One region of the Serratia sp. K1WW1 genome, then DNA from elsewhere that is predicted to be linked to it. Evidence: predicted binding sites of a transcription regulator. Region 1 holds the regulator's gene; each other region holds the start of a gene.
The links. The regulator Fur, encoded in region 1, represses iron uptake genes when iron is present. The targets are predictions, from matches to a motif close to ATAATAATGAGAACNACTATCAA.

Region 2: a site for Fur is predicted at 4,213-4,235, ahead of sodA (superoxide dismutase [Mn]). Genes of this name have one in related genera too.
Region 3: a site for Fur is predicted at 8,203-8,225, ahead of exbB (tol-pal system-associated acyl-CoA thioesterase). Genes of this name have one in related genera too.

Annotation. Positions count from the first base shown of each region.
Region 1 is NZ_CM147697.1:4,293,232-4,303,638, reverse strand. Features, by position in the region: gene chiQ (ChiQ/YbfN family lipoprotein) at 1-76, shown strand, start outside; gene ACX9GU_RS19480 (beta-N-acetylhexosaminidase) at 95-2,758, shown strand; gene fur (ferric iron uptake transcriptional regulator) at 2,941-3,387, opposite strand; gene fldA (flavodoxin FldA) at 3,713-4,252, opposite strand; gene ybfE (LexA regulated protein) at 4,456-4,743, opposite strand; gene ybfF (esterase) at 4,991-5,773, opposite strand; gene seqA (replication initiation negative regulator SeqA) at 6,014-6,556, shown strand; gene pgm (phosphoglucomutase (alpha-D-glucose-1,6-bisphosphate-dependent)) at 6,634-8,277, shown strand; gene ACX9GU_RS19445 (methyltransferase domain-containing protein) at 8,359-9,168, opposite strand; gene ACX9GU_RS19440 (AAA family ATPase) at 9,233-9,931, opposite strand; gene ACX9GU_RS19435 (AvrD family protein) at 9,956-10,407, opposite strand, start outside.
Region 2 is NZ_CM147697.1:94,715-105,121, forward strand. Features, by position in the region: gene ACX9GU_RS00435 (class I SAM-dependent methyltransferase) at 1-635, opposite strand, end outside; gene yiiM (6-hydroxyaminopurine reductase) at 685-1,356, opposite strand; gene ACX9GU_RS00445 (methyl-accepting chemotaxis protein) at 1,457-3,379, opposite strand; gene sodA (superoxide dismutase [Mn]) at 3,511-4,134, opposite strand; gene fdhD (formate dehydrogenase accessory sulfurtransferase FdhD) at 4,262-5,089, opposite strand; gene fdnG (formate dehydrogenase-N subunit alpha) at 5,263-8,310, shown strand; gene fdxH (formate dehydrogenase subunit beta) at 8,323-9,234, shown strand; gene fdoI (formate dehydrogenase cytochrome b556 subunit) at 9,231-9,869, shown strand; gene fdhE (formate dehydrogenase accessory protein FdhE) at 9,866-10,407, shown strand, end outside.
Region 3 is NZ_CM147697.1:840,283-850,689, reverse strand. Features, by position in the region: gene ACX9GU_RS03885 (M20 family metallo-hydrolase) at 1-124, shown strand, start outside; gene ACX9GU_RS03880 (M20 family metallopeptidase) at 121-1,572, shown strand; gene abgT (p-aminobenzoyl-glutamate transporter) at 1,664-3,190, shown strand; gene ACX9GU_RS03870 (shikimate 5-dehydrogenase) at 3,310-4,128, shown strand; gene ACX9GU_RS03865 (TonB-dependent siderophore receptor) at 4,171-6,360, opposite strand; gene exbD (TonB system transport protein ExbD) at 6,715-7,137, opposite strand; gene exbB (tol-pal system-associated acyl-CoA thioesterase) at 7,141-8,133, opposite strand; gene ACX9GU_RS03850 (DedA family protein) at 8,703-9,359, shown strand; gene ACX9GU_RS03845 (LysR substrate-binding domain-containing protein) at 9,374-10,279, opposite strand; gene ACX9GU_RS03840 (zinc-dependent alcohol dehydrogenase family protein) at 10,385-10,407, shown strand, end outside.

The DNA.
Region 1 (10,407 bases):
CCATACCGGCAATGGCCAGGCGTATGACGCCAAATGCGGCAAGATTTGGAAAGAAATTCGCGCTAACAACAACTGATTACGCAAGAGGTTGCAGATGAACAAGTTTAAGATGAGTGCTCTCGCCGCCCTGACGGCTACCGTTGGGCTATTGGGCAGCGTGGGTTCTGCCATGGCCAACCAGCAGGTGGTTGATCAACTCAGCCAGTTGCAGGTCAATCTGAAAATGTTGGACAACCGTGCTGCCGAGAACGGCGTGGACTGTGCCAAGCTGGGTGCCGACTGGGCGTCCTGCCACAAGGTGCTGATCACCTTGACCAACGGCAATCAGGAAATCAAAGATAAAGACTGGGCGATCTATTTCCACAGCCCGCGCCAGACGCTGAAGGTCGATAACGACCAGTTCAAAATCACCCACATCACCGGCGATCTGTATAAGCTGGAACCGACGGACAAATTCACCAGCTTCCCGGCCAATCAGGCGGTGGAAATCCCGATTATCGCTGAATACTGGCAGCTGTTCCGCACCGACTTCCTGCCGCGCTGGTATGCCACTTCCGGCGATGCTCAGCCGAAGATCCTGTCGAATACCGATACCGAAGATGTTCACCAGTTTGTTGCCCCGTTCACCGGTGACCAGTGGAAGCGTACCAAGGATGACAACAACATTCTGATGGTGCCGGAAAGCCGCTTCACCAAGAACCAGGATCTGAAAGTGTTGCCGATGGCATCGCTGCGTGGGCAAATCATCCCAACCCCGATGGAAGTTAAAGTCCATGCGAAGGATATTGACCTGAGCAAAGGCGTGGCGCTGGAACTGAGCGCCTTGACCAAGCCAGCGGCAGATGCCGCAGCCGAGCGCTTTGCACTGCTGGGCATTGAGAGCCAGGCGAACGGTTATCCAATCAAGACGGATATCAAGCCAGCTGCATTCAAAGGCGATCAGGCCGTGCCTGGTGCCTACCAGCTGAAGATTGGCGAGAAAGGTGCCGAGATCGTCGGTTTCGATCAGACTGGGGTGTTCTATGGTCTGCAATCCATCCTGTCGTTAATCCCTTCGGATGGCAGCAAGAAGATCGCGACGCTGGATGCCAAAGATGCACCGCGCTTCCAATACCGCGGCATCTTCCTGGACGTGGCGCGTAACTTCCACCAAAAAGACGCCGTATTGCGCCTGCTGGATCAAATGGCAGCCTACAAGCTGAATAAATTCCACTTCCACCTGACGGATGACGAAGGTTGGCGCATTGAGATCCCTGGCCTGCCAGAGTTGACCGAAGTGGGCGGCCAGCGTTGTCATGACCTGAGCGAGACCACCTGCCTGATGCCACAATACGGCTCTGGCCCGGCACCACACGGCGGCTTCTTCTCCCGTCAGGACTATATCGATATCGTTAAATATGCTCAGGCACGCCAGATTGAAGTGATCCCTGAGATCGACATGCCGGCGCACGCCCGTGCGGCGATTACTTCTATGGAAGCTCGCTACAAGAAACTGCTTGCCGAAGGGAAAGAGAAAGAGGCTAACGAGTTCCGCCTGGTGGATCCGACCGATACCTCCAACACCACCTCGGTGCAATACTTCAACCGCCAGAGCTACCTGAATCCATGCCTGGATTCGTCCAAGAACTTCGTGGACAAAGTGATTGGTGAAGTGGCCCAGATGCACAAAGAGGCCGGTCAACCGCTGAAAACCTGGCACTTTGGTGGGGACGAAGCGAAGAACATCCGTCTGGGCGCTGGCTATACCGACGTGAAAAACCCGGAAGCGGGCAAGGGCATCCTTGATCTGAGCAAAGAAGACAAGCCGTGGGCCAAGTCGCAGGTTTGCCAGGCCATCATCAAAGACGGCAAAGTGGAAGATATGGAACACTTGCCGAGCTACTTCGGTCTGGAAGTCAGCCAGTTGGTGAAAGCGCACGGTATTGACAGAATGCAGGCGTGGCAAGATGGCCTGAAAGATGCCAAAGACTCGAAGGCCTTCGCGACCAACCATGTGGCGGTGAACTTCTGGGATACCCTGTACTGGGGTGGCTTCGACTCGGCTAACGACTGGGCGAACAAGGGTTATGACGTGGTGATCTCTAACCCGGACTACGTCTATATGGACTTCCCGTATGAAGTCAGCCCGGACGAGCACGGTTACTACTGGGGCACCCGTTTCAGCGACGAGCAGAAGATCTTCAGCTTTGCGCCGAACAACCTGCCGCAGAACGCCGAAACCTCGGTTGACCGTGACGGTAACCACTTCACCGCCAAGAGCGACAAACCATGGCCGGGCGCCTATGGTCTTTCCGCCCAACTGTGGAGCGAAGTGGTGCGTACCGACCAGCAGATGGAATACATGATTTACCCACGTGCCGTGTCGCTTGCAGAACGTGCATGGCACCGCGCCAGCTGGGAGCAGGATTATAAAGCTGGCCGTGAGTACAAAGGCGGCGAAACCCATCAGGTCGATACCAAAACCCTTGATAAGGACTGGCTGCGCTTTGCCAACCTGATTGGCCAACGTGAGCTGGCCAAGATGGATAAAGCGGGTGTGGGCTATCGCCTGCCGGTCCCAGGTGCACGCATCATCGGTGGCAAGTTGGAGGCAAATATTGCTCTGCCGGGCCTGGGAATTGAATATTCCACCGACGGCGGCAAACAGTGGCAGCGTTATGACGATAAAGCGCGCCCTGCGGTAGCGGGTGATGTGCAAATCCGCGCGATTAGCCCGGATGGCAAACGCTTCAGCCGTGCCGAGCCAGTGAAAGCGTAAGTGAGAACTCCGCCCGCCTACGTGTCGGTAGATGGGCGGAGATAGTGCTAGGTGAGAGCAAACTGCAATTGTGATAATTGAGTGGATATTTTTCCCCGGGCCTGTCCGGGGATTTTTTTATCTGTCATTTAGGCATAAAAAAACCGCCGTGTAGGCGGTTTTCGCGTTCTGGCGGACCAGGATCAGTTCTTGTTGTGCAGCGTTTCGTTCTCGCGGCAATCACCGGTTTCACAGTGGCCGTACAGGTACAGGCTGTGGTTGGTGAGCTTGATACCGTGTTGCTTGGCGATATCGCGCTGACGCACTTCGATGGATTCGTCGCTGAACTCGATCACTTTGCCGCAGTCCAGGCAAATCAGGTGATCGTGGTGGTGCTGCTGAGTCAGTTCGAAAACCGACTTGCCACCTTCAAAATTGTGGCGGGTCACAATACCTGCGTCGTCAAACTGGTTCAGCACGCGGTATACCGTGGCCAGGCCAATTTCTTCGCCCATATCTATCAGTTTTTTGTACAGATCTTCCGCACTGACGTGATGGCATGCCGGATCCTGCAAGACTTCCAGGATTTTGAGTCGCGGAAGAGTGACTTTTAAGCCAGCCTTCTTCAATGCGGAGTTGTTATCAGTCATGCGGATTCAGTCCTGTTACTATGCTAATCAAGTTGAGGCGTTCTCGCCTATGGCATCGGTTGGCACAAAGCGTTAATTGCGTCTCATTATAGAACCGGTTGCTGCAAATAGAAACCGCCGGTTGTTAACAAACCTATCTTTGCACTTTACCAGGGTAATCATGCAAAGCTTTGATGGATGGGATAAACCGATGTCTCAGTCTACCGTGGCGAGGTAGGAAGTTACAAACTTGTATCTTCTATTGCTCTAATCCGTGATGCCGATAACAGAAGGGCGCGCTATACGGCGCCCCTACCATGTGTTACGTATCCGCCGGGGCAGAGGCTTAGCCGACGATCTCGGCCAGGCTCAGCTCTTCACTGATTTGCTTGACCCAAGCGTCTACACGTTCGTTGGTCAGCTCAGGTTGACGATCTTCGTCAATGGCCAGCCCGACAAAGTGATCATCGTCTGCCAGACCCTTGGAGGCTTCAAAATGGTAGCCTTTGGTTGGCCAGTGGCCGACGATGGCCGCACCGCGTGGTTCAATGATGTCGCGGATGGTGCCCATCGCATCGCAGAAATATTCCGCGTAGTCTTCCTGATCGCCACAGCCAAACAGCGCCACCAGCTTGCCGTTAAAGTCGATGTCTTCCAGCGTCGGGAAGAAATCATCCCAGTCGCACTGGGCTTCACCATAGTACCAGGTTGGGATACCGAGCAGCAGGATATCAAACGCTGCCAGATCTTCTTTGCTGCTTTTGGCGATGTCGTGGATTTCTGCCACGTCGTTGCCGAATTTTTGCTGAAGCGTCTTTTGGATCATCTTGGCAATGTTTTCGGTATTGCCAGTGTCGCTGCCAAAGAAAATGCCTACATGAGCCATAGTAAAGATAACCTTTTAATTCAAATGAATGTGTTGCGTAAACGCGGCCTGAGGCGCTGCCAAGGGCAGGTTTGCTCAGCCGTAAATGCGTATCATGCCAGAAATTTGCCCTGAGGTTTTATCGCGTTTATGCGATGCCTCTGCGGAGGTGGAACCGATCTGGCGTCATCCTTAACGCCGTGCCGCGCGTGCGGCAGCAGAGATCAGTGTTCTGGCTGTTCTTCTGCCAGTTGGGCCAACAGCATTTGTTCGATCAATTCGCTGCGGCTGATATTGCGCTGGTCGGCCAGTTTGTTGAGAGCATCTACCGCGTCTGCGTTGATTTTCAGCTCCACACGCCGTAATCCACGCACTTTGTCCCGTCGTAGCTGATTACGCTTATTAATTCTAAGCTGTTCATCACGGGAAAGCGGGTTGGTTTTTGGGCGCCCTGGACGGCGTTCATCTGCGAACAGATCCAGCGTCGTGCGATCCGTTTGTTCTTTTGCCATTGTTGCGCTACTGCAAGGGAGTTTGCATCAAAAAGCGGTTTACGCTTCCAGACGGTTCGATTTACACAATTCGGGCCAATTAACCCTAACCCAAATTCACCCCCAGCCAAGCGCAGCTTCACACCTGGACAGGGTGGCAAAATTATAGCGCGCCATATTACCCCAGCAGATGGAGCGACGACAATGCCTAACTTAGCTACAAACGCGCTAAGCTATTCTCTCTAGCGCGTTTTTTCGCCACTTGAGCTCAGGGCTGGTCAATAAAGCGGTGAATTGCCCGTAATACGGCGTCCGGTTTCTCCGCATGGACCCAGTGGCCGGAGCCTGCAACCACATAGGCGCGTGCCTGCGGGAACTGGCGGGCGATGTCATCGCGGTAGCTATCCTGCACGTAAGGCGAGAGGCCACCACGGATAAACAGCGTCGGGTGTGGCCAGGGTGGAACCTCTTGCCAGCCGATAATGTTCTCATATTGCTCGATCAGCACCGGCAGGTTGAACCGCCAACTGCCAGCATGGAAAGATTTCAACAGAAACTGGATCACGCCTTCTTCATCCAGCGTGGCTCGCATGAGCTGCGCAGCCTGCTGACGCTGGGTGATACCCGCATCGGTGACGGCTTGCAGTGCGGTAAAGATCTGGTCATGGCGGCGAGTGTCGTAATCCACCGGGGCGATATCGATCGCCACCAGCCGTTCAATCCGCTCCGGGGCTAGCGCGGTCAATGCCATCGCTGCTTTGCCGCCCATTGAGTGGCCGATCACGATGGCTCGCTCGATTTGCAAGTCGTCTAACAACGTCAACAGATCCTGCGCCATTGCCGGGTAGGTCATCTCCGCTGCGCGCGGTGACAGCCCGTGATTGCGCAGATCGACCTTGATCACCGTATGCTGCTGGTTCAGATCGCGGGCCAGCACGCCCAGGTTATCCAGATTACCGAACAGACCGTGGATCAGCACGATCGGTAAGCTGGCAGGTGTGGCGGCCTCAGAGGCCAGTAATTGATAATGTAATTTCATGGTGAAGTTCATGACTTGATAACATTTAGTTAGGTTATCATGATTGCAGAGATATTGGTTTGTTCGCAGAATTTTGCCGATATTTCATGGTATGGTGAGGGGTTGGCGGCCAAGGCGGTTGGCTAAAGTCTGCTTTTGCCGTTTGGGAGAACATTGTAGTGTTCGCACCCGCGCTTTTAACCTTATAATCCCATGGCTTGAATGCACCAATTGGCTTCAGGTTCATAAGTAGAAAAAACGTACTGGATAAAGATGAAAACTATTGAAGTCGACGAAGAACTTTACCGCTATATTGCCAGCCACACGCAACATATCGGTGAAAGTGCGTCTGATATTTTACGGCGTATGTTGAAGTTTACCGCAGGCCAGCCTGTGCGCACCGCCCCTGTGGTTGCCAGTGGCCAGGCAGAGCCGTCAGCGGCTGCCGTTGCAGCACAGCGTCCACGCGATCGCGTGCGTGCGGTGCGCGAGCTGTTGCTGTCGGACGAATATGCCGAACAGAGCAAAGCTGTAAATCGTTTTATGCTGGTACTTTCCACCTTGTACACCCTCGATGCGGCGGGCTTTGCCGCGGCAACGGATTCGTTGCATGGCCGTACCCGTACCTATTTTGCTGGCGATCAGCAAACGCTGTTGGCCAACGGAACGCATACCAAGCCCAAGCATGTGCCAGGTACACCTTACTGGGTGATCACCAATACCAACACCGGCCGCAAACGCAGCATGATCGAACACATCATGCAGGCCATGCAGTTCCCTGCGGAACTGATCGAGAAAGTTTGCGGCACCGTCTAATTTAGCGAACAGCCCGTCACGGTGGCCGTAAGCGACTCATTGCCCGGCCACAGTACTGGCATTTTAGGGAGTAGTCGATGGCTAATGACCCACGTGCCGGGCAACCCGCTCAGCAAAGTGATTTGATCAACGTAGCCCAGCTGACGTCGCAGTATTATGTGCTGCAACCAGAGGCCGGTAATGCTGCACACGCGGTGAAATTCGGGACCTCAGGGCATCGCGGCAGCGCGCTTCGTCAGAGCTTTAACGAAGCACATATCCTGGCGATCGCTCAGGCCATTGCCGAAGTGCGTCGTCAACAGGGCACCACAGGCCCTTGCTACGTGGGTAAAGACACCCATGCGCTGTCCGAACCCGCCTTTATTTCCGTGCTGGAAGTACTGACCGCCAACGGCGTTGACGTGGTGGTGCAGGAAAACAACGGCTTTACGCCAACCCCTGCCGTGTCACACGCTATCTTGTGCTTCAACCGTAAAGGGGGCGCGCAGGCAGACGGCATCGTGATTACCCCTTCGCATAACCCACCTGAAGACGGCGGCATCAAATATAACCCGCCAAACGGTGGCCCAGCCGATACCAACCTGACTTCCGTGATTGAAAAGCGTGCCAACGAACTGCTGAGCCTCAAGCTGCAGGGCGTGCAGCGTCAATCGCTGGATAAAGCCTGGACTGGCGGCCATCTGCATGCGCAGGATCTGGTGCAGCCTTACGTGGCAGGGCTGGTGGACATTGTCGATATGCCAGCCATTCAGCGTGCGGGCCTGAAGCTGGGCGTCGACCCGCTTGGCGGTTCCGGCATTGCCTACTGGCAGCGCATTGCCGAGCATTATAAGCTGGATCTGACGCTGGTGAATGACTCCATCGATCAGACCTTCCGCTTTATGCACCTCGACCATGACGGCATCATCCGTATGGACTGCTCGTCCGAATCGGCAATGGCTGGCCTGCTGGCCCTGCGCGACAAGTTCGATCTGGCATTTGCCAACGATCCGGACTATGACCGCCACGGTATCGTCACGCCTGCGGGCCTGATGAACCCGAACCACTACCTGGCCGTTGCCATCAATTACCTGTTCCAGCATCGCCCGCAATGGGGTGCCAACGTTGCCGTCGGTAAAACGCTGGTTTCCAGCGCGATGATTGACCGCGTAGTGGCCGATCTGGGCCGCAAGCTGGTGGAAGTGCCGGTCGGTTTCAAATGGTTTGTTGACGGCCTGTTCGACGGTAGCTTCGGCTTCGGCGGCGAAGAGAGCGCCGGGGCTTCATTCCTGCGCTTCGATGGTACGCCTTGGTCTACCGATAAAGACGGCATCATCATGTGCCTGTTGGCGGCAGAGATCACCGCGGTCACCGGTGAAAACCCGCAGCATCACTATAACGATCTGGCCAAACGCTTCGGTGCACCAAGCTACAACCGTATCCAGGCTCCGGCAACCTCCGCACAGAAAGCGGCGTTGTCCAAGCTGTCACCGGAAATGGTCAAGGCCAGCACCTTGGCGGGCGATCCTATCACCGCGCGTCTGACGGCAGCACCGGGTAACGGCGCATCTATCGGCGGCCTGAAAGTGATGACCGACAACGGCTGGTTTGCCGCTCGTCCTTCGGGTACCGAAGAGGCTTACAAGATCTACTGCGAAAGCTTCCTGGGTGCCGAGCACCGTGAAAAGATCGAGCATGAAGCGGTCGAGATCGTCAGTGAAGTGTTAGCTTCAGCAAAATAATATCTACCTGTCGTTTTCCAGTTTCAGCCCAGTCATTTACATAAGTAACTGACTGGGCTAGTTGGTTAAAACAGCAGAACCTCACTTTGTTCCAACGACTAGAAAACCAGGAAATGATGCAAAAAAATGGCCTCTTTCTTGGCTGCACGCCAACTCTTCCCACCACACTTGTTCCTCACTAGCAAGTTCACTTATATCATCCTGTCCTAAAAACATGGATCGAAGTAACTCGAATGTGAGGTTGACACTGATGGCTTCAACAGCCACATTAACAAGCCTATGTTGCAAGAATCTGCGGAACAACTGGCGGCCACTCCAATTGTTCTTGGCTTTATTTGAAAATCTCTCCACTATAAGTCGAGTAAGTGGCTGATTATAATGGTCGATCAAAAGTCCATCGAAGTCGTGATCGAAAACCGCAATCTTTCCATTTGGTTTTACAACACGAATAAGTTCAGTTAACGTCGCATCAATGTTTTCGCAATGCATTAACACTAACTTGGCTCTGGCACAGTCGAAGGTGTTATCGGCAAAAGCAAGCCGTTTTCCATCCCCTTGCTCATAGCGAATGCGAGAGTCATCTCCTATTCTATTATTCGCCTCTGCAATCATTGCTTCGCTTAAATCGACACCCACAACCTCGGTTATTTTTGGGTAAAGCGTCATTAAGCGGCGAACATCATTACCAGTACCACATCCTAATTCAAGGATACGCTTACAGTCCAAAGGTTCCATCACTTCAGCAAGCCGCCGATTTATTAATTCGTGCTCAGGTAGGCAATTAGCGTTATCCATAAAGTCGATAAACCATTGCGGATCACGGGTCACATCAACGGATGAAAATTGGCCTACTGAATCTATAGATCTTCTCGCTATTTTGGAGGGGGTCATTCCTGAGTCCTTTTATAATCAAATACCGAATTTCTATAAGGCAGATAACGTGAACCATTATCTATCATGCTCGTATCTTGGAGCGCTCATCTTCAAGGCGAAGGTCCTGTCTTGTGTAGTCTAGTCTGGCACGTTCAATCGCTTCGGATATAGACATCACAGGCATCAGATTCATATGCTCGCAGATCTGTGTAACCCTTTGTTCGACACTCCCACTTACTACTAAATATGGAACCTTAATTTCTTTCAGTATTTCCAACAAACGTCTATCAACTAAATCTCGGAAGTCGGTATTCATCGGGCGATGACCATCATTAGTAAGAGGCAGTTCATGTTTGAGATGAAAAAATATGTCATATGTCTTGGCAACATGAGATTTTAGAGAACGGCCAACCTCCGTCAGGGTCCGCGCAAAAAATGGAATATCGGCCGCGTATTGGTTATTATCTTCAGCACCAATCGATGGATTAATTCCATGTACTAGCCGGGCTTCGCCATAAATAAATTCCTGTAATGAAGAGCCATCCGAAATGTAGCTGGAACCTTGCCTAAGTTCATATTCCACTCGACCAATATGACGAGCAATCATTAAATGCAGAAATTCTTCAGGTGATACATCTGCAAGGCGTTTCCCCGGCATCAGCCTAGGCATTATTTCCCTGATTGCTTTTGAAAGAAGACGAGGTATACCTGTATAATAGGCCAGAACCATCGCAGTTAAAGTTTTTCCAGATGAGTAAGTGCCTGATAATCCAATTTTCATAGTTCCATCCATTTTAATTTCCGCTCAGTAAAATGCTGAAGGTAAAGCATGTGCGAATGTTATCCGAACGTCTTTATTGCCAAGCGTCCCTATGATGTTTGCGTTACGCCATTTTCTTCCATTTAACTCTATTATTTTACTTTCTGAAATAAACGCTTTCGATTTCATTTCATGATTAACACTTTCGGACCCTTCGGAAAAGTGAGACCTGATCATCCAAAGCGTCGAAGTTTCATTGCGTGTAAGCCCATCAAGGGAATATAAAAGCGTCTGGGCTAATTGTGCGCATGTTACAAATACATCAATGTAACTAGCTGCCTGAGGTAATGTGATATAAGAAGCATCATCACCATTGGCTAGAACTTCTACATCGGCATTTGCGGTTAAATTAGTAAGATCTAAAATAATATTTGAAAGGATATGTTTTTGCTTTTTATACCCAGTGGTATAATAGCGGTTCTGCATGTTTACAACAG
Region 2 (10,407 bases), 1.8 Mb from region 1:
CTGGTAGATCGCACACGGTTATAAATCACATCTTCCGGCGCTCCGCTATGCCCCAGCATAAACACCTGCTCCTGTAGCTGGGCAAAACCCGGGTAAGGGAACAGCCTGCGCCATTCACCAGTATAAAAACGCGGCGCATCCCCTTCGTGGCGATCGACTATCTGATTGAGTTTGCGTACCCAGCCAACCCGCGCATCGCGCATATTCCACACCAGGCCAAGCTTGCCGCCGGGTTTCAGCACGCGCTGAATTTCCGCCAGCGCCTGACGTGTGGCAAACCAGTGAAAGGATTGCGCACACACCACGGCATCCACCGACTCATCCGGCAGCGGGAGTGATTCGGCGGTACCTGCCAGCGTTTTCACCTGAGGGAATGCCGCCGCCAGCTTTTCCAGCATCTGCGCCACCGGTTCAACGGCGATGACGTTGGCACCGGTCTCCAGCAGGCGCGGAGTGAACTTGCCGGTGCCTGCACCCAGATCGATGACGGTCTTACCGGGCTGTAGCTCGAGTACCTCACGCAGCCAATCGGCGATCTCCGCCGGATAATCCGGGCGACCTAAAACGTAGCGATCCGCATTGGCCTGATAGCCAGCCGCAGCCGCGTGATGAATGGAATGAGGTGATGTAGCCATAACGCAACTCCCTAATCCAGCTCGATGGATGTCTTCTGTCTGGCGCCGGTTAACGGCCAAGCAGACGGCGGTTGAGGTCTTCGATTTTGCCGCTGGTGATGCGCGTCAGCATGGTTTTGCTCCAGCTGGCCGACAGCCCCGCGACCGACAGTAAACGACGGTATTGCTCTTCATCGAACGGCATGTGCCAGGCGATGCCGATCGCTTGTGCGACGGAAACGTCGCTATTGCGGGTTACCAGTTCCAGCGGTTGGTCGCCACTGACCGATCCGGCCGACACCACGCGGTACAGCCAGCCGCAGCGGCCGGTTTGCTGCATCAGCACCGAAATATCGTCGATAGCGAAATGGTAATTGAGTTTGAAACACGGAGAGCGCGGTTGGGTTACCTGGATCAGCGCTTCTCCCCAGCGGAAAATATCCCCCATAAACACGTTATGCTCGGTCAGGCCGAGGGTCGAAATATTCTCACCAAAGGCGGGTGCGCAGAACTGTTCTGCCTGAGCGGGGAACTGTTCACGCCAGTGGTCGTAATGCTCGCGCGGGTAGTGGCAAAGGGCGCGGTCAGGCCCGCCGTGGTAGCTTTTTTCTGCCTGCTCGTCGCCTGCCAGACCCAAGGGGGTAAGCTTCAGCGTACCCTCCACCAGGCGTTTGGCGATAGCGCTGGGGCGGCCACCTTCATAAGGTTGAATCGAACCGAGATAGACGTCTGGGTGGTGCATGCAAGCCTCCATTCACGCTCGTTAATGCCGTCTAGCATAGCCTGAGTCGAGGGGGAGGAACAGAATAACCCGCCCGGAAATCACCGGGCGGGCAGAGGGATTAGAAGGTCGTCCAGTTGTCCTCGGCGCTGGTGCTCGGTTTAACCATTGATGGTGATTTGAGCTGAGTGGTTTTGGTTTCCACTGGTGCAGCCTTGTCCGCCAAACGGAATACCGAGACGCTTTGCAGCAGCATCTCAGCCTGCTCTTCCAGCGAATCGGCAGCGGCGGCAGACTCTTCCACCAGCGCGGCGTTTTGCTGCGTGGTGTGATCCATTTCCACGATGGCCTGACCAATCTGTGCGATGCCTCTGGTCTGTTCATCGGAGGCGGCGGCTATTTCAGCCATGATATCGCGCACGTGGGTGACCGAACGGACGATTTGCTCCATGGTGTTGCCGGTGTCTTCCACCAGTGCGGTACCGCTCTGTACCCGGTTGACCGACTCGGTAATCAACCCTTCGATTTCTTTCGCCGCTTGGGCGCTGCGCTGGGCCAGATTACGGACTTCGCTGGCGACAACCGAGAAACCACGCCCTTGCTCACCCGCCCGGGCGGCCTCTACGGCGGCGTTCAGGGCCAGGATGTTGGTCTGGAAGGCAATGCCGTTGATCAGGGTGGTAATTTCGGCGATCCGCTGCGAACTGTTGGAAATATCCCGCATGGTGCTGACGACGTTGTTAACCAGTTTGCCGCCCTGCTGTGCGGTTTGTGAGGCATCGGTCGCCAGCTGGTTGGCGTGATGGGCGTTGTCGGCATTCTGCTTCACCGTGGCGGTGAGCTGTTCCATGCTGGCGGCGGTTTCTTCCACCGCGGCGGCCTGCTGTTCGGTACGTGAAGAGAGATCGGTATTGCCTGCAGCGATTTCCCCGGCGGCGGTGGAGACCTGGCTGACCCCCATCTGGATTTTCTCAATCATATCGCGCAGGTTCTGGCTCATGGCGGCGACGGCGTTAAGCAACTGGCCCAGTTCATCACGGCGAGTGCTGGTTTGTGCCTGGCGTAGATCACCCTTGGCAATGCGTTCTGCCAGTTCCAGGGTGCTGTGGAGTGGGCGAGTGATCTGCAGTGTGATACGCCATGATATCAGCAGGCCGGCAAGAATGGCGATCGCCGTGGTGATCCCCATCTGCCACTGTGCGGTATTGATATTGTTATGGGTCTGCGTCAACTCATCCTTCATGAAATTGTTAACCAGTGTACCGATCTCGTCAGCGTAGCCGCCGAGCTGTTTACTGATCTTGATCTCATTCTCAACGGCGGGCAGGTAGGCCGCGATATGGCCTTTATACTCGTCAAGCACGGTCAACAGAGGTTGGAGCAACGGGCGCTGTGACTCGTTCAGGCGTTGGCTGAGCGTGTTGGCGGCGCTGCGGGCGTCGTCGATAGCGCTGAGTAATGGGATTTCGGAGTCGCGATTGGGTTGCAGCACCAGGCCACGGGCATAGTAGCGGATCTGGGTCAGCTTCTGGTTCAACTGGATAAACGCCAGTTGCAGATCGGTAGCCCCCAACTGACGTTCAACCTGGCTCAGGCTGTCCTGAACTTCGGACATATTCCAGCTGGCTCGTACCGCGTCTTTATCCACCACGGCTTTGGCAAACATTTTCTGTTGTTGCTCATAGTTACCCAGCAACACCACCAAGAGCTCCAGATCCTTGCGGCTTTGCACATCCCAATTCAGGTTTTGCGCGTGGCTGGCCAGCTGCAACGCGTTCTCGATATGTTTGCGGTTACGTTCAAGGTAGTCGGTATTGTAATTTTGGCTAAACATGGCACGGGTGTATTTAGCCTGACTGATTTCGCCCGTTAACTGATAGCTGAAATCGATGCGGTCGCTGCGTGATTCGATAAGATTGAGGTAGGTTATCCCGGTGCCAGCGATAACGATCGCCAGTATTAACATCAGAGAGAATCCGAGTCCGAGCTTTTTACCCACGGTGAGATGAACGATCTTTCCTGCCAAAGCTTTCAATGCCGCCATGATTTATCCCTCTTTAGGCGTTAGACAATTGAACAAAGCATCGGCAAGAAGCGGTTAAACTTTAGCGGGAAATGGGCAAAAAAATGCCCGCATCAGCGGGCATCAGCGGGCATCATCGGAGATAAGCCAAATTATTTCTTGGCTTCGGCGAAGCGTTTGGCCGCTTCGTCCCAGTTCACCACGTTCCAGAAGGCCTTGATGTAGTCAGGGCGACGGTTCTGGAATTTCAGGTAGTAAGCGTGTTCCCACACGTCCAGGCCAACGATTGGCAAGCCTGAAGCGCCGGAGACAGCTTCGCCCATCAGCGGGCTGTCCTGGTTAGCGGTAGACACCACGGCCAGCTTGTCGCCTTTCAGCACCAGCCAAGCCCAGCCAGAACCGAAACGGGTGGCGGCGGCTTTCTCGAACTCTTCCTGGAATTTCTCTACGCTGCCGAAATCGCGCTCGATAGCAGCTTTCAGATCGCCACCCAGCGTGGTGCCGGTTTTCAGGCCTTTCCAGAACAGGCTGTGGTTAGCGTGGCCGCCTGCGTTGTTGCGCATAAAGGTACGCTTGTCTGCAGGGACTTTATCCAGATCCTGGATCAGCTCTTCTACGCTCAGCGAAGCCAGCTCAGGGTAAGCTTCCAGCACGGTGTTGGCGTTGTTGACATAGGTCTGGTGGTGTTTGGTGTGATGGATTTCCATCGTCTGCTTGTCGAAATGCGGTTCTAGTGCGTCGTATGCGTAAGGCAGGGATGGCAGTGAATAACTCATGATCATCATCTCCAGTAGTGTAGGGCGGCGCAAAATGTGAGCACCGCGTAAGCAGTATGATGCATTATAATTAATTAAATGATATTGAAAATGATTATCAATGCCCTACAAACTGTGTGGTTTAGGGTTAATCGGTAATACGCTGCGGATGAGTAAACACCGTTGCCCGGCCTGGCTTGCTAAAACCCACCAATGTCAGGTTGCTGCGCTCGGCGATTTCCACCGCCAGCGAGGTGGCCGCTGACACCACAAACAGGATCTCGGCGCCGCACATGGCGGATTTTTGCACCATCTCGTAGCTGGCCCGGCTGGAAACCAGGATCGCCCCTTGCTGCCAGCCCTGTTTGGCGCGTATGCCGATCATTTTGTCCAATGCCACATGGCGGCCAACGTCTTCGCAGCCGCCCAGTAGTTCACCCTGCGGTGAGATCCAACCTGCGGCGTGGGTACAACCCGTCAACTGGCCGACGTTCTGCACCTGACGTAGCTGGTCAAGGGCGCGATCGAGATTGGCCAATGAGAAGGTTTGGGTAAAGGGCAGCGGTGTGACCGGCCGGAAGATATCCGCCAACTGTTCAATGCCACAAACGCCGCAGCCTGTGCGGCCCGCCATCGCCCGGCGGCGCTCCTTCAGCCCGGCAAAGCGGCGGCTGGAAAGCTCGATTTGCACCTCCATGCCGTTGCAGCTGGGATTAACCTCTATACTGAAGATATCCCGTGGCGAGTCGATAATCCCTTCCGAGAGGGAAAAACCGAGGGCGAACGCCTCCAGATCCTTTGGCGTACACATCATCACCACGTGAGAAATGCCGTTATACACCAGCGCGACCGGCACCTCTTCGGCGAGCCAATCTTGCTCTGTGGTGGTCAGTTGCCCGCGCTGGTACACCGGAGCCTGGATCAGGCCCGTGAGCGCGTTCACATTTGTGGGCTGCTCTTGGTTAATTTTGTTCACTTTCCTGGCACCTGTTTGTAACAACCCTACGCCTGCTATGGTATTATTGCGGCGCCGTTGCGGCCTATTTGGCCAATACCCACATAAGAATAGTGATTTTAGCGCTTCCCGCTTTGAGGGGGAAAGCGTCATTTGAAACAATGTGACAACACGAGAGAGAAAGGAGACCCCCCATGCAGGTCAGCAGAAGGCAGTTCTTTAAGATCTGCGCTGGCGGTATGGCAGGAACCACGGTAGCTGCACTGGGCTTTAGCCCGGCGGTGGCATTGGCGGAAACCCGGCAGTACAAGTTGCTGCGCGCCCGTGAAACCCGTAATACCTGCACGTATTGTTCCGTCGGCTGTGGGCTGTTGATGTACAGCCTTGGTGATGGCGCCAAAAACGCCAAAGAGAGCATCTTCCATATCGAAGGGGATCCAGACCACCCGGTAAACCGTGGTGCACTTTGCCCGAAAGGTGCAGGTCTGGTGGATTTCATCCACAGCGAAAGTCGTCTTCAATACCCTGAATATCGCGCTCCAGGCTCAGACAAGTGGCAACGCATCAGCTGGGACGACGCCTTCACCCGTATCGCCAAACTGATGAAAGAAGACCGCGATGCCAACTTCGAAGCCACCAACGCCGCTGGCGTAACGGTAAACCGTTGGCTCTCCACCGGGATGCTGTGTGCTTCGGCCTCCAGCAACGAAACCGGTATGCTGACCCAAAAATTTAGTCGCGCTCTCGGCATGCTTGCCGTAGATAACCAGGCGCGTGTCTGACACGGACCAACGGTAGCAAGTCTTGCTCCAACATTTGGTCGCGGTGCGATGACCAACCACTGGGTTGATATCAAGAACGCCGACTTAATTATTGTCATGGGTGGTAATGCGGCAGAAGCGCATCCAGTGGGATTCCGCTGGGCGATGGAAGCCAAAATTCATAATAAAGCCAAGCTGATCGTCATCGATCCGCGCTTTACCCGTACTGCATCCGTGGCGGATTTCTACACGCCTATCCGTTCAGGTACCGACATTGCTTTCCTGTCGGGCGTCTTGCTGTACCTGATCACCAATAACAAGATTAACCGCGAATACGTGGACGCCTACACCAACGCCAGCCTGCTGGTGCGGGAAGACTTCGCCTTTGATGATGGCCTGTTCAGCGGCTACGACGCGGAAAATCGCAAATACGATAAAACCACCTGGAACTACCAGCTCGACGAGAACGGCTTCGCCAAGCGTGATACTACGCTGCAGGATCCGAACTGCGTGTGGAACCTGCTGAAAAAACACATCAGCCGTTATACGCCAGAGGTGGTAACCAACATCTGCGGCACGCCAACCGAAGACTTCATCAAGGTGTGCGAATATATCGCTGAAACCAGCGCCAACGACAAGACGGCCTCGTTCCTCTACGCCCTGGGCTGGACACAGCACTCGGTCGGTGCGCAGAACATCCGCACTATGGCGATGATCCAACTGCTGCTTGGCAATATGGGCATGGCAGGTGGTGGCGTGAACGCCCTGCGTGGTCACTCCAATATTCAGGGTCTGACCGATTTGGGTCTGCTGTCACAAAGCCTGCCGGGCTACATGACGCTGCCTTCCGAAAAGCAGGCCGATCTGGAGACCTACCTGAAAGCCAACACGCCGAAGGCGCTGCTACCGGGCCAGGTCAACTACTGGAGCAACTACCCGAAATTCTTCGTCAGCATGATGAAGAGCTTCTACGGCGACAAAGCGCAGAAAGATAACAGCTGGGGCTTTGACTGGTTGCCGAAGTGGGACAAAGGCTACGACGTGCTGCAGTATTTCGAGATGATGTCGCAGGGGAAAGTGAATGGCTATATCTGCCAGGGCTTTAACCCGGTTGCGTCGTTCCCGAACAAGAACAAAGTGGTGGCCTCACTGGCCAAACTGAAGTTCCTGGTGACCATCGATCCGCTGAACACCGAAACTTCCAACTTCTGGCAGAACCACGATGAGTTTAACGACGTTGACCCATCGAAAATCCAGACTGAAGTGTTCCGCTTGCCGTCCACCTGCTTTGCCGAAGAGAACGGCTCGATCGTTAACTCTGGCCGCTGGCTGCAATGGCACTGGAAAGGGGCCGATGCCCCAGGGGAAGCGCTGAACGACGGTGAAATTCTGGCGGGGCTGCTGATGCGCCTGCGCGAAATGTACACCCGTGACGGCGGTGCGGTCCCTGAGCAGTTGCTGAACATGTCCTGGGATTACCTGACTCCGGAAAATCCGAAGCCAGAAGAAGTGGCGATGGAGAGCAACGGCCGGGCGCTGGCGGATGTTCTCGATCCAGACGGTAAAGTGTTGGCGAAGAAAGGCGAACTGCTCAGTACCTTCGCGCACCTGCGTGATGACGGCACCACGGCAAGTGGCTGCTGGATCTTCGCAGGCAGTTGGACGCCCGCGGGTAACCAGATGGCGCGCCGTGATAACGCCGATCCTTCTGGCCTTGGCAACACGCTGGGCTGGGCCTGGGCATGGCCGTTGAACCGCCGCATCCTGTATAACCGTGCGTCTGCGGATCCAGCGGGTAAACCGTGGGATGCCAAACGCCAGTTGCTGGAGTGGGATGGTGCCAAGTGGGGCGGGGTTGATATCCCGGACTACAGCGCCGCTGCACCGGGCAGCGACGTCGGGCCGTTTATCATGCAGCCGGAAGGCATGGGCCGCCTGTTTGCCATCGATAAAATGGCGGAAGGGCCGTTCCCTGAACACTACGAGCCGTTTGAAACACCGCTCGGCACCAACCCGTTGCACCCGAACGTGGTGTCCAACCCGGCGGCGCGCGTGTTCAAAGACGATCTGGCCGCGATGGGAAAATCCGACAAGTTCCCATATGTCGGTACTACCTATCGTCTGACCGAACATTTCCACTACTGGACCAAACATGCGTTGATCAACGCCATCACTCAGCCAGAGCAGTTCATCGAAATTGGCGAGAAGCTGGCCGAGAAGAAAGGCATCAAGCAGGGCGATACGGTCAAAGTCAGCTCCAACCGTGGCTATATCAAGGCCAAGGCGGTGGTGACCAAACGTATTCGGACTCTGCAGGTGAATGGCCAGGACGTGGACACCATCGGCATCCCGATCCACTGGGGTTACGAAGGGGTGGCGAAGAAAGGCTTTATCGCCAACACGCTGACGCCGTTTGTCGGCGACGCCAATACGCAAACGCCAGAGTTCAAGGCGTTCCTGGTTAACGTGGAAAAGGTGTAACGGAGACGAATTATGGCAATGCAATCTCAAGACATCATTCGTAAATCCGCCACCAATGGCTTCACCCCGGCACCGCGCGCGCGCGATCACCAGGAAGAAGTGGCCAAGCTGATCGATGTCACTACCTGTATCGGCTGCAAAGCCTGCCAGGTAGCCTGTTCTGAATGGAACGATATTCGCGATGAAGTGGGGCACAACGTCGGGGTTTACGATAACCCCGCCGATCTGACCGCCAAATCGTGGACGGTGATGCGCTTCTCGGAAGTTGAGGAGCACGGCAAGCTGGAGTGGCTGATCCGCAAGGATGGCTGCATGCACTGTGCCGATCCGGGCTGCCTGAAGGCGTGCCCATCGGAAGGGGCCATCATCCAGTACGCTAACGGCATCGTCGATTTCCAGTCCGAACACTGCATCGGCTGCGGCTACTGCATCGCTGGTTGCCCGTTCGACGTGCCACGCATGAATGCGGAAGACAACCGGGTGTACAAATGTACCCTGTGCGTCGACCGCGTTGGCGTGGGCCAGGAACCGGCCTGTGTGAAAACCTGTCCGACTGGGGCGATCCACTTCGGCACCAAAGAAGCGATGAAAAACGTCGCGGCGGAACGTGTCGATGAACTGAAAACCCGTGGCTACCAGAATGCCGGTCTGTACGATCCGGCTGGCGTGGGCGGCACTCACGTGATGTACGTACTGCATCACGCCGATAAACCGCAGCTGTATCACGGTTTACCGGATAACCCGACCATCAGCCCGGCGGTGACCTTCTGGAAAGGGGTCTGGAAACCGTTGGCTGCCATCGGGTTTGCTGCCACCTTCGCGGCCAGTATCTTCCACTACGTTGGCGTGGGGCCAAACCGCGTTGAAGAAGAGGAAGAGCAGGATCCGAAGGACGAGCATCATGATGAGGAGACGCGCAAATGAGGAAGGAAAAGCCAATTCAGCGCTACAGCGCGCCGGAGCGGATTAACCACTGGATTGTGGCGTTCTGCTTTATTTTTGCCGCCATCAGCGGGCTGGGATTCCTGTTCCCGTCCTTTAACTGGCTGATGAATATCTTTGGTACGCCACAGCTGGCACGCATCCTTCACCCCTTCACCGGGGTGTTGATGTTCGTCGCGTTCCTGCTGATGTTCCTGCGCTACTGGAAGCACAACCTGATCAACCGGGAAGATATCGTCTGGGCGAAAAATATCCACAAAATCGCCATGAATGAGGAAGTGGGTGACACTGGGCGTTATAATTTCGGTCAGAAGTGCGTATTCTGGGCGGCGATTATCAGTCTGGTGCTGTTGCTGGCCAGTGGTATCGTTATCTGGCGGCCATACTTTGCCCCCTCCTTCTCCATTCCGCTGATCCGCATCGCGTTGGTGGTGCATTCGTTGGCAGCGGTGGGGTTGATCATCGTGATTATGGTGCACATTTACGCCGCGTTGTGGGTAAAAGGCACCATTACCGCGATGGTGGAAGGTTGGGTGCCGGCTGCCTGGGCCAAGAAGCATCACCCGCGCTGGTACCGTGAGGTCCGCGAGAAACAACAGGAAGACAAACCCAGATGAGTATCCGCATCGTTCCTAAAGAGCAGTTAGGGGCACAGCGTGAAAAGTCTTCAACGGCGGAAACTATTCCGCCGTTACTTTTCGCCAACTTGAAGAGCCTTTATACCCGCCGAGCCGAACGTCTGCAGCAACTGGCCGCAGACCATCCGCTGGGTGATTACCTCAATTTTGCTGCCAGCATTGCGCAGGCGCAGAACAACGCCTGCCACGATAATCCGCTGGAGCTGGATCTCGGCGAAACGCTGACCCAGAGCGCCGCCAGCGGCAAACCGCCGTTGGACATCAGCGTCTATCCACGCAGCGAACACTGGCACAAGCTGCTGGCATCGCTGATCGCAGAACTGCGCCCGCAGGCACCGGAACACGTGCTGGCGGTGTTGGATAACCTGGAGAAATCCTCGTCCCATGAGTTGGAGCTGCTGGCCAGCGCCCTGCTGAAAGGCGAGTTTGCCAAAGTAGGCAGCGACAAAGCCCCGTTCCTTTGGGCCGCGCTGTCGTTGTACTGGGCGCAGATGGCCAGCCAGATCCCTGGCAAGGC
Region 3 (10,407 bases), 2.5 Mb from region 1:
TTGCGAACTCAGCGCCGGGCATCACAACGAGAAATTCGACTTTGAAGAGCAGGTACTCACCGTGGCGGTAAAAACGCTGGCTACCCTGGCACTGAACCTACCGACTTTTGGGAGCGCAATATGAAACAACCGGAACTGGTCTCTTTTATCCACCATTACATCGATAGCCACCAGGCCCGTTTCAGTGCCTTAAGCGATGAGATCTGGGATCACCCAGAAACTCGCTTTACCGAAACCCACTCCGCCGAGCTACTGGCAAACGCCTTGGAACAAGAGGGTTTTGAGGTTGAACGCGGCGTTGGCGGTATTGAAACGGCGTTTATCGCCAGCTTTGGTAGCGGCCATCCGGTGATCGCCTTATTGGGTGAATACGATGCATTGGCCGGTCTGAGCCAGCAGGCGGGCTGTGCCACCCCGTCTCCGCTGGTGGAAAACGGCAATGGTCACGGCTGTGGGCATAACCTGCTCGGCACCGCTGCACTGGCCGGAGCCTTTGCGGTTAAAGCCTGGATGGAACAACAACAGTTAACCGGCACGATACGCTTTTACGGCTGCCCAGGGGAAGAAGGCGGCTCTGGTAAAACCTTTATGGTGCGTGAGGGGCTGTTCGCCGATGTGGATGCCGCCCTCACCTGGCATCCGGAAGGCTTTAGCGGCATGTTCAATACCAGCAGCCTGGCCAATATTCAGGCCGCGTTCCGCTTCAAGGGCGTCGCCGCTCACGCGGCCAACTCGCCACATCTCGGCCGCAGCGCGCTGGATGCCGTGACGCTGATGAACACCGGAGCCAACTTCTTGCGTGAACATATCGTGCAGGAAGCCCGGCTGCATTATGCGGTCACCAATACCGGCGGTAGCTCCCCCAATGTGGTGCAGGCTGACGCCGAAGTGCTTTACCTGGTGCGAGCTCCACAACTCGATCAGGTGCAGGATATTTACCAGCGCCTGGTCAACGTTGCCAAAGGTGCAGCGCTGATGACCGACACCCAGATGACCGTGCACTTTGAAAAAGCCTGCTCCAACTACGTCCCCAATCGCCGCCTGGAAAAGGCGATGTATCAGTACGTGTGCGATTTCGGCTTGCCGGATTACAGCGACGAAGAGCGGCGTTTTGCCACGGAGATCCGCCAAACGCTCAGCAAGGACGACCTGCGCAATGCCAAGCTGAACATTTCACGTACCGGTGGAGTCGCTGGGCAGGAATGGGTAAGGCAGTTGGGCGATAAGGTGTTGATGGACGAGGTCGCCCCCTACGTGGAGTCACAAGAAATCCTGTACGGCTCTACCGACGTCGGCGACGTCAGTTGGGTCACGCCAACGGCCCAGTGCTTCAGCCCCTGCTTTGCTCTGGGGACGCCGTTGCATACCTGGCAGTTGGTCGCCCAGGGGCGCACCTCAATAGCCCACAAGGGCATGTGCCTGGCAGGTAAAGTGATGGCCGCTACCGCCGTCGCCCTACTGAGCGATAACGCCTTGCTGAACGCCTGCCGCGAGGAATTCCGCCAGCAACGTGCCGAACAGCCTTATCAATGCCCCATCCCTGCGGGGGTGAAACCTTCCCCACTGAAGTAAATTCCGACCGTTCTGGCTCCCGTTCCGAGCCAGACCACCATAGCGACCCATAAAACTATAAAAATCTGATTACGGACAAGAGGGTAATATCATGAGTGAGATAGCATCATCCGCCAATAAAAGCCCCGGGCGTATTTTTTACTGGGTAGAACGTATCGGTAATAAAATCCCCAACCCCTTCCTGTTATTCGTTTATTTAATCGTGGTGTTAATGCTCGCCACCGCGCTCATTTCCTGGTTGGGCCTGGTGGTGAAAAACCCGGCTACCGGGGAAATGATCCAGGTAAAAAATCTGCTGAGCGTGGAGGGAATACAATGGATCCTCCCCAATATCATCCACAACTTCAGCGGATTTGCGCCATTGGGGGCGATCCTGGCGCTGGTGATCGGTGCCGGTCTGGCGGAAAAGGTCGGCCTGTTGCAGGCGCTGATGTACAAAATGGCCTCACACGTCAGCGCCGGCTACGCCAGCTATATGGTGCTGTTTATCGCCTTCTTCAGCCATATTTCCTCCGATGCCGCACTGGTGGTCATGCCGCCGCTGGGGGCGTTGATCTTCCTGGCCGTCGGGCGTAACCCCATTGCCGGGCTACTGGCGGCGATCGCCGGTGTCGGCTCGGGGTTTACCGCCAACCTGCTGATTGTCACCACCGATGTGCTGCTTTCCGGCATCAGTACCGAAGCGGCCAAAGCGGTTGACGGCGCAATCCACGTCAGCGTGATCGATAACTGGTACTTTATGGCCACCTCGGTGATCGTCCTGACCATTACCGGCGCGTTGCTAACGGATAAATTTATCGAGCCACGGCTACCAAAATGGCAAGGCACCGCCGAAGACAAGCTAGAGGTGCTCACCCCATTACAAAACCGTGGCCTGATGATGAGCGGGATCGCCGCGCTGGTGTTTATCGCCGTGATGGCCGCGCTGGTGGTGCCAGAGGGTGCCCCACTGCGCGATCCGCAAACCGGCTCGGTGATCCCTTCCCCCTTTATCAAAGGCATTGTGCCGATCATCATCCTGTTCTTCTTCACCGTCGCCATCACTTACGGCGTCGTCACCAAGACGATCCGCCGCCCGGACGATATCCCCAACCAGCTGGTCGAGCCGATGAAGAACATGGCGGGCTTTATCGTCATGGTGTTCCCGCTGTCGCAGTTTGTGGCGTTCTTCAACTGGAGCAACATGGGCAAGTTTATGGCCATCGGCCTGACGGATCTGCTGGAGGCGGCCGGAATGAGCGGCGCACCGGCGTTCCTCGGCCTGATGTTCCTGTCCGCCTTCCTGTGCATGTTTATTGCCAGCGGTTCCGCCATCTGGTCGATCCTGGCCCCAATCTTCGTACCGATGTTTATGCTGTTGGGCTTTCACCCGGCCTTCGCCCAGATGATTTTCCGCATCGCGGATTCATCCGTGCTGCCGCTGGCACCGATGTCGCCATTCCTGCCGCTATTCCTTGGCTTTCTGCAGCGCTACCTGAAAGACGCCAAGCTCGGCACCTACTACGTGCTGATCATGCCCTATCCGCTGGTGTTCTTCGCCGTCTGGACCCTTCTGCTGGTAGTGTGGTACATGCTGGGGCTGCCTATCGGGCCTGGGGTCTACCCGAAAATGGGGTAAACCAATGCCGAAAAAATTGTGCTCAATACCCCGTCTTTTGGCGTAAGCTGAACCGATTATCCCCGCCGGATGCTTGCCAGCCGGTGGGGACACTTATGTCAATGCGTTAAGGGCCTGCTATGAGTCGTGAAATCAACAAAGATACGCAGCTGTGTATGTCACTGGCCGGTCGGCCAGGCAATTTCGGTACCCGTTTCCACAACTATCTGTATCAGGAACTGGATCTGAACTTCATCTACAAGGCGTTCACCACCAAAGATATTCAGGCAGCGGTCGGCGGCGTGCGCGCTTTGGGTATTCGCGGCTGTGCGGTTTCCATGCCGTTCAAGGAGAGCTGTATTCCGTTCCTTGATGAGCTGGATGCGTCGGCCACGGCTATTGAGTCAGTCAATACCATCGTCAACGACGACGGCTTCCTGCGGGCGTATAACACCGACTATATCGCCATCGCCAAACTGCTGGCGAAATACCAGATCCCCCCGGCCACCTCGTTTGCCCTGCGTGGCAGCGGCGGTATGGCCAAAGCGGTGACCGCCGCCCTGCGCGATGCAGGGTTCAAGAATGGCCATATCATTGCGCGCAACCCACAGGCGGGCCAGGCACTGGCTGCACAGTATGGTTATCAGTGGCAGCCAGAAGTAGGCGATTTGCAGGTTGAGATGGTGATTAACGTCACGCCAATCGGCATGGCGGGCGGTAGCGAAGCCGAGCAGTTGGCCTTTGAACCGGCCACCATCAAGGCTGCCAAGATCGCTTTCGACGTGGTTGCACTGCCAGCAGAAACCCCGCTGATCCGCTATGCCCGTGAGCAGGGTTTGCAGGTGGTGACCGGTGCCGAAGTGATCGCTTTACAGGCTCTGGAGCAGTTTGTGTTGTACACCGGCGTGCGCCCTTCCGATGAGCAAATCACCCGCGCTGCGGCACATGCGCGTGGCTAATGGTATCCCCTCGCCAGAGGGGATACGTCATACCAGCCGCGATTAGAACGACAGGGTCAGGCCCGCGTAATAGGCCCGGCCCGGTTCGTTGTAGGTCGAAGCCCCTTCGTTTTCACGGTAGATCTGTTTGTCGAACAGGTTGGTGACGCCGGTTTTCAGGCTCAGATCCTTCATCAAATCGTAATTGACGCCAATGCCCACCACCGAATAAGCCCCAACTTCCTGAGTGGAAAGCGTGCCGGCTTCGTTACGGATCTCCGCATATTCACGCGGCTTTTGCCGACCATACATCGTCCAATTCAGGTTGGTGGAGAGCTTATCGGTGACCTGATAATCCAGCAGGGTATTCACCGTATACTTGGGGATCACCGACAGAGGATTACCGGTATCCTTGTTTTCGGAGGTGATCATATAGGTCGCGTTGGTGCGCCAGGTAAGCATGTCCTCAACCAACGGCACCACCAGATTGCCCTCCAACCCTTCGACCAGCGCCTTACCGCCGTTTTCCCAACGCAAGATGTTGTAACCGTTGGAGGCATAGCCAACAATCTCGGTGCCCGCTACGATCTTGTTTTTATAGTCGTTACGGAAATAGGTGATGCCTGCATCGTAACCTGCCCAGGTAAATTCCAGGCCGATCTCTTTGTTAACGCTGGTTTCCGGATCCAGATCGTTATTCCCCAGCAGATAGCAGCTGCCTGAAACTATGTCCTTCGGGCACCCGTTACCACGGGTGGATAACAGATAGCCTTCGCTGGACTGGTACAGGTTTGGCGCTTTAAAGGCTCGGGCGATACCGGCCTTCAGTTTGAAATACTCGCCAAGCTCCTGCGAAATGTTCAGGCTAGGGCTCCAGTTAGCGCCATATTTATTGTGATAGTCGAAGCGCAGGCCGGGGATCACGAAGGTGCCCTCTATCGGCTCAATATTGTCCTCAAAATAGAGTGAGCTGATATCGGCGCTGTTTTTAGCGCTGCGCTCAGAAGGATCGCCAGAGACGCCATTAATGACAACACCGCTTTGATCGGTCATCTGCATGGATGCCGGATCGTTAAGCTTTTCACGGTTCCACTCTGCACCCAGCGTGACGTTCTGCTCAAACAGCAGATCCAGCGGGATATTCAGCTCACCACCGGTACGGTAATTCTCCAGACGGCTAGTGTTATAGGTGTCGTCGTTGATCATGCCTTCGACACGGCCGGTCGTCCCCTCCGCCAGACGGGTATTGTTGGTTTTCTCATAGTTAAAGTTCAGCCGGGATTGGCCCCAGTCCCAGATGCCATTATGGGTAATACCGTAGCTCTGGCGATACAGGCGGTTAGTTTCCTGGCCATACAGCGAAGCCACCAGATCGCCTGGGCTGAGATTGCCATTGCTGTATTGGGTATCGCCAGCGTAGATATTGCCCTGGCGGCTGTAGGCATAGTCAAAATCGAGGATCTGCTGCGGGTCTATTTTCCAGGAGAGTGAGGCATTGATATCTTTGTTTCTGACGCCTTCACGCCCTGCGGCATAGGAACCGTTCTGCTGGGTGTTGATGTCATAGGCATCGGCATCGGTTTTATTGATGTTACCGAACAGGCGCATGGTCAGCACGTCACTGACCAGCGGGCCGCTTAAACTGAAGTTGGCGCGGTTGGTCGCCCCTTCCTTGTTGTTTTCGGGCTGGTTGGTAAACAGCGAAAGCGTGCCATGCCAATCTTTGGTTGGGCGTTTGGTAATAATATTAACCACCCCGCCAGCTGCACCCGAGCCATAGCGGGCTGCCGCCGGGCCACGTAACACCTCAATGCGTTCAACCATTTCTGCGGGCACCCAGTTGGTATCGCCACGGGTATCCCTTTCGCCACGCCAGCTATAACGCACTGAATCACGAGAGGTTGCCGGGACACCGTCGATCAGGATCAGGGTGTTTTCCGGCCCCATTCCCCTTATATCAATCTGCCGATTGTTACCTCGGCTACCGCTAGCGCTGTTGCCGGTAAGGTTGACACCTGGCATTCTGCGAATGATGTCGGACAGGTCGTTGACCGGTGGCGTTTTGCGTATATCCTCGGCGGTGATAATCGAAACCCCAGGCTGTTGTTTCAGTTCTTCCGCCGCGGTGGCACGCACCACCATGGTCTCGCTGTCTTCTACTGGCACCTCCTCTGCCGCCATCCCACCGCTACTGAAAAGCCCCGCCAGCAGGATCGCACCAGGTTGCAGTCTGTTTTTTTTAGGTATAACCATCGAAATAATCCCTTTTATTTAAAGTAGATAATAATATTTGTAACTATTCTTGTAATTGAGAATTGTAATGATAAGCATTCATATTTAAACGCAGGAAAGCGTAAATTCACAATTTCTCCATAGTTCTGGGGAAACCGCAGGCAATAAAGAGAACTGATAATTATTATTAAAATACAATAAGTTATAATTATGATGCTGTGGATCGGGCGCGGCAGATAGCGCCCCACATGTAAGATTTGTGGGATTGGGGAGGAAGATTAAGCTGTGGTGCAGATTTCGTGGTGGTAGCAGGGTAATAGCACCCTCTTCTTCGAGTTAGGCAACCCGAAGAAGAGGAAATGGCTGAGCTTCAGATTACTTGGCCACGCCTTCCATTCCCACCAGCCCCACTTTCAGGTAGCCGGCTTTGCGTAGCGTATCCATCACGCTCATCAGCGTTTCATAATCTACGGTCTTGTCCGCCTGGAAGAAGATGGTGGTTTCTTTATTTGCCTGCGTGCGTTGATCCAGCACCGCCGTCAGCTGTTCCGCCGTCACTGGCTCATCGCCCACGTACAGCTGCTTGTCTGCCTTCACCGACAGGAACACCGGTTTTTCCGGACGCGGCTGCGGTTTAGCGGAAGAAGCAGGCAGATCGACACGAATATCTACCGTTGCCAGCGGCGCAGCCACCATAAAGATGATCAACAGCACCAGCATGACGTCGATAAACGGCGTCACGTTGATTTCATGCAGTTCGCCGCTGTCGTCCAGATCTTCATTTAAGCGCATCGCCATAACTCACCCCACCCGCAGTTGGTGCGCATGCTGCGAACGTTTGGCATCGGCCGAGGCCGCCAGATCCAGATCGCGGCCCAACAGCAGCAGCACCTGCGCCGCCACATCGCCCACCTGAGCACGGTGGCCGCCGATGACGCGAGCAAAGATGTTGTAGATCACTACCGCAGGGATAGCTGCAACCAGACCGAGCGCGGTGGCCAGCAAGGCTTCTGCAATCCCCGGGGCAACGACCGCCAGGTTAGTGGTTTGCGAATGGGCAATGCCGATAAAGCTGTTCATGATGCCCCATACGGTACCGAACAGGCCGACAAACGGTGAAATGGCGCCGATGGTGGCCAGGAAGCCATTGCCGCGCCCCAGCTGACGCCCGTAGGCCGCTACGCGGCGTTCCAGACGGAAACCGGTACGCTCTTTAATACCGTTGTTGTCGTTAGAGGCCGCCGACAGTTCCAGTTCGTTCTGCGCGTCTTGCAGCAGCACCGCACTGATGCTCTCTTGCGAGAAGCTTTGCGCCAGTTCGGAGGCATCGTCCAGCGAACGCACGTCGGCCAGCGCCAACTGCTCACGGCGCAGACGGCGCTTGGAACGAAACAGCTCGCTGCCTTTGGCAAACAGAATGGTCCAGGTGACAATAGACGCCAGCACCAGGCCAATCATCACGATTTTCACCACGATGTCGGCGTGCTGATACATGCCCCAGACGGAAAGGTCCATGCCGCGCGTTTCAGGCGGTTGGATGGTCGGTTCAGGACTAACCGGGGTGATATTTTCCGGGGTACCCGCCACTGGGGTTACCGCTGTTGGTGTGGCCGGTGTCGTTGCCGCGGCAACGCTTTCAGCGACTGCTGGTGCAGTGGCCGGTGCCGCCTGAGCGTTGCCCGCCAACCCCACCACCAACACCAGTGAGGCGATCACACTGCGCCCCAATGCGCCCCATTGCCCACGGCCTGCGCCCTGAGCACTTTGATTTGTCATTTTGCCAGCCGTTTTCACGCTGTGCCTCCACCCATTTCAACATTGAAGGAAGAATTCAGCGTGCGATCATATCAAACCAATCAGGGATTGATAGTAGTTATCATTATTATTTGAAGAATTACGCATCGACGAGCAAAAAATGATACAACCCCAGTCACTATCAGGGTTTGCGCGTCGTTTGGCATAACATTGCCCACCCATAATGCTAACAAAATCATCACTCAAACTGCTGATTTTTACCCCAACAGGCCACAAACGGTGTGAATAGCTCAGCCATCACTGCGGGAAAACGTCTGCGAGCGAGGCATGCATCCCCCTACGTAAGGGCTAGATAAAATCACACAGCAAGGTACAAGGTTTTACGGCGTTTTTACTTGGCCATACCGACGGTCGCCTGTACTTTTTCCGAGTTTTACGGCCTTTGCCACATTTTCTATGCTCTGTTTAATGTCCGCTTAAGCTAATAGCGGTACACTATATGGTGCTCAAGGGCCTCACCGCCGTGTGTGGCCTATATTTACCGGTGAGCATGGCTATAACAGCACGGTAGCCTATAGAAAGTCAGCCCAGGCACCCCAGGATAAAGAATGGATGTATTAAGAGAAATTGTTCACGCACTGTGGACGCAAGACTTTACTGCACTTGCCGATCCCAGCGTGATTTGGGTGGTTTATGCCGTCCTTTTTACCACCTTGTTTTTAGAAAACGGTTTGTTGCCCGCTTCCTTCCTGCCCGGAGATAGCTTACTGCTGTTGGCCGGTGCCTTGATCGCCAAAGGCGTGATGAACTTTATCCCCACGCTGATTATTCTGACGGTCGCCGCCAGCCTTGGCTGTTGGCTCAGCTATCTGCAAGGGCGATGGCTTGGCCATACCTCGGTGGTGAAAGGCTGGTTGCTACAGCTACCAGCGCAATACCACCAGCGCGCGCACATGCTGTTTAACCGCCACGGCCTGGTCGCTTTGCTGATTGGCAGGTTCCTGGCGTTTGTACGCACCCTGTTGCCTACCATGGCCGGTATCTCGGGCCTCAATAGCGCCCGTTTTCAAATCTTTAACTGGCTCAGCGGCTTGCTGTGGGTAGGCTCGGTAGTCACGCTAGGCTATGCCTTTAGCCAAATCCCGCTGGTGAAACGCCACGAAGATCAGGTGATGGCCGGGCTGATGATCCTGCCGATGGTGCTGTTGGTCGTTGGGCTGCTGGGCGTGATGCTGGTCGTTTGGCGTAAAAAACGCGCCTCCTGAATCGGGTGGCGCGGCTATAGCGCCATCCTCGCGGGCAGGTGGCTGACCAGCGCATCCACCGCCAGCCGCACTTTCAAGGGTAAATGCGGCGTAAGCGGCCAGACGGCATGCACCTCAAAGTCTTTCCCCGGTACCTCCCCCAATACCTGCTGCAATCGGCCTTCCAGCAAGGCATCACGGATTAGCCAGCATGGCAGCCAGGCAATACCAAACCCGGCCACCGCCGCGTCGGCAATCGCCTGCAGATCGTCCATCAACAAACGGGGTTTCGGCATCACTTCTCGCATTGTTCCGTCTGCCTGCGGGATCAACCAGCTACGTATCATTGCGGCGTAGCGATAAGCGATGGCATCGTGCCGGGGCAGTTCCTCAATGCTGCCTGGGGCACCACAGCGAGCCAGATAATCCGGCGAGGCGCATAGGGTCATGCGGTTATCCCCTAACCTTCTAGCCACCAGCCCGGCACTGTCTGGCAATGCGCCGTTACGCACCGCCAGATCGAATCCTTCCTCGGCCACATCCACCACCCGATCGCTGAATGACAGATCGAGTTCCAATCCTGGATGCTCACGCGCCAACGCAGTAAGCACCGGCGCGATACACAGGCGGCCAATCAGCACTGGCATCGAGACCCGCAACCGACCACTGACCTGCCGCTTACCGCTTTCCAGCAGGTTCTCTGCGACACGGATCTCCTCCAACGCCCGTAAACAACGCTCATAGAACAGCGCGCCATCGTCAGTCAGATTCAGACTGCGAGTGGTGCGGTGAAACAATCGCACGCCCAGCCGTTGTTCCAGCCGGGCGATAGTTTTACCCACCGCCGAACGGGAAAGATGCAGCCTGTTGGCCGCCAGCGCAAAGCTGCCCGCCTCCACCACGCTGACCAATACCGAGATGCCGCTTAATCGGTCGCTCATTTTTTGTAGCCTTTTAGGAAACAATAATGGGAAAAATTATCGCCACTGGTGATTTTAAATCAACGTTATTATCTGTGAATATCTTCAACCCATCAGGAGCACCACATGGCCGATACCATGCAACGTTG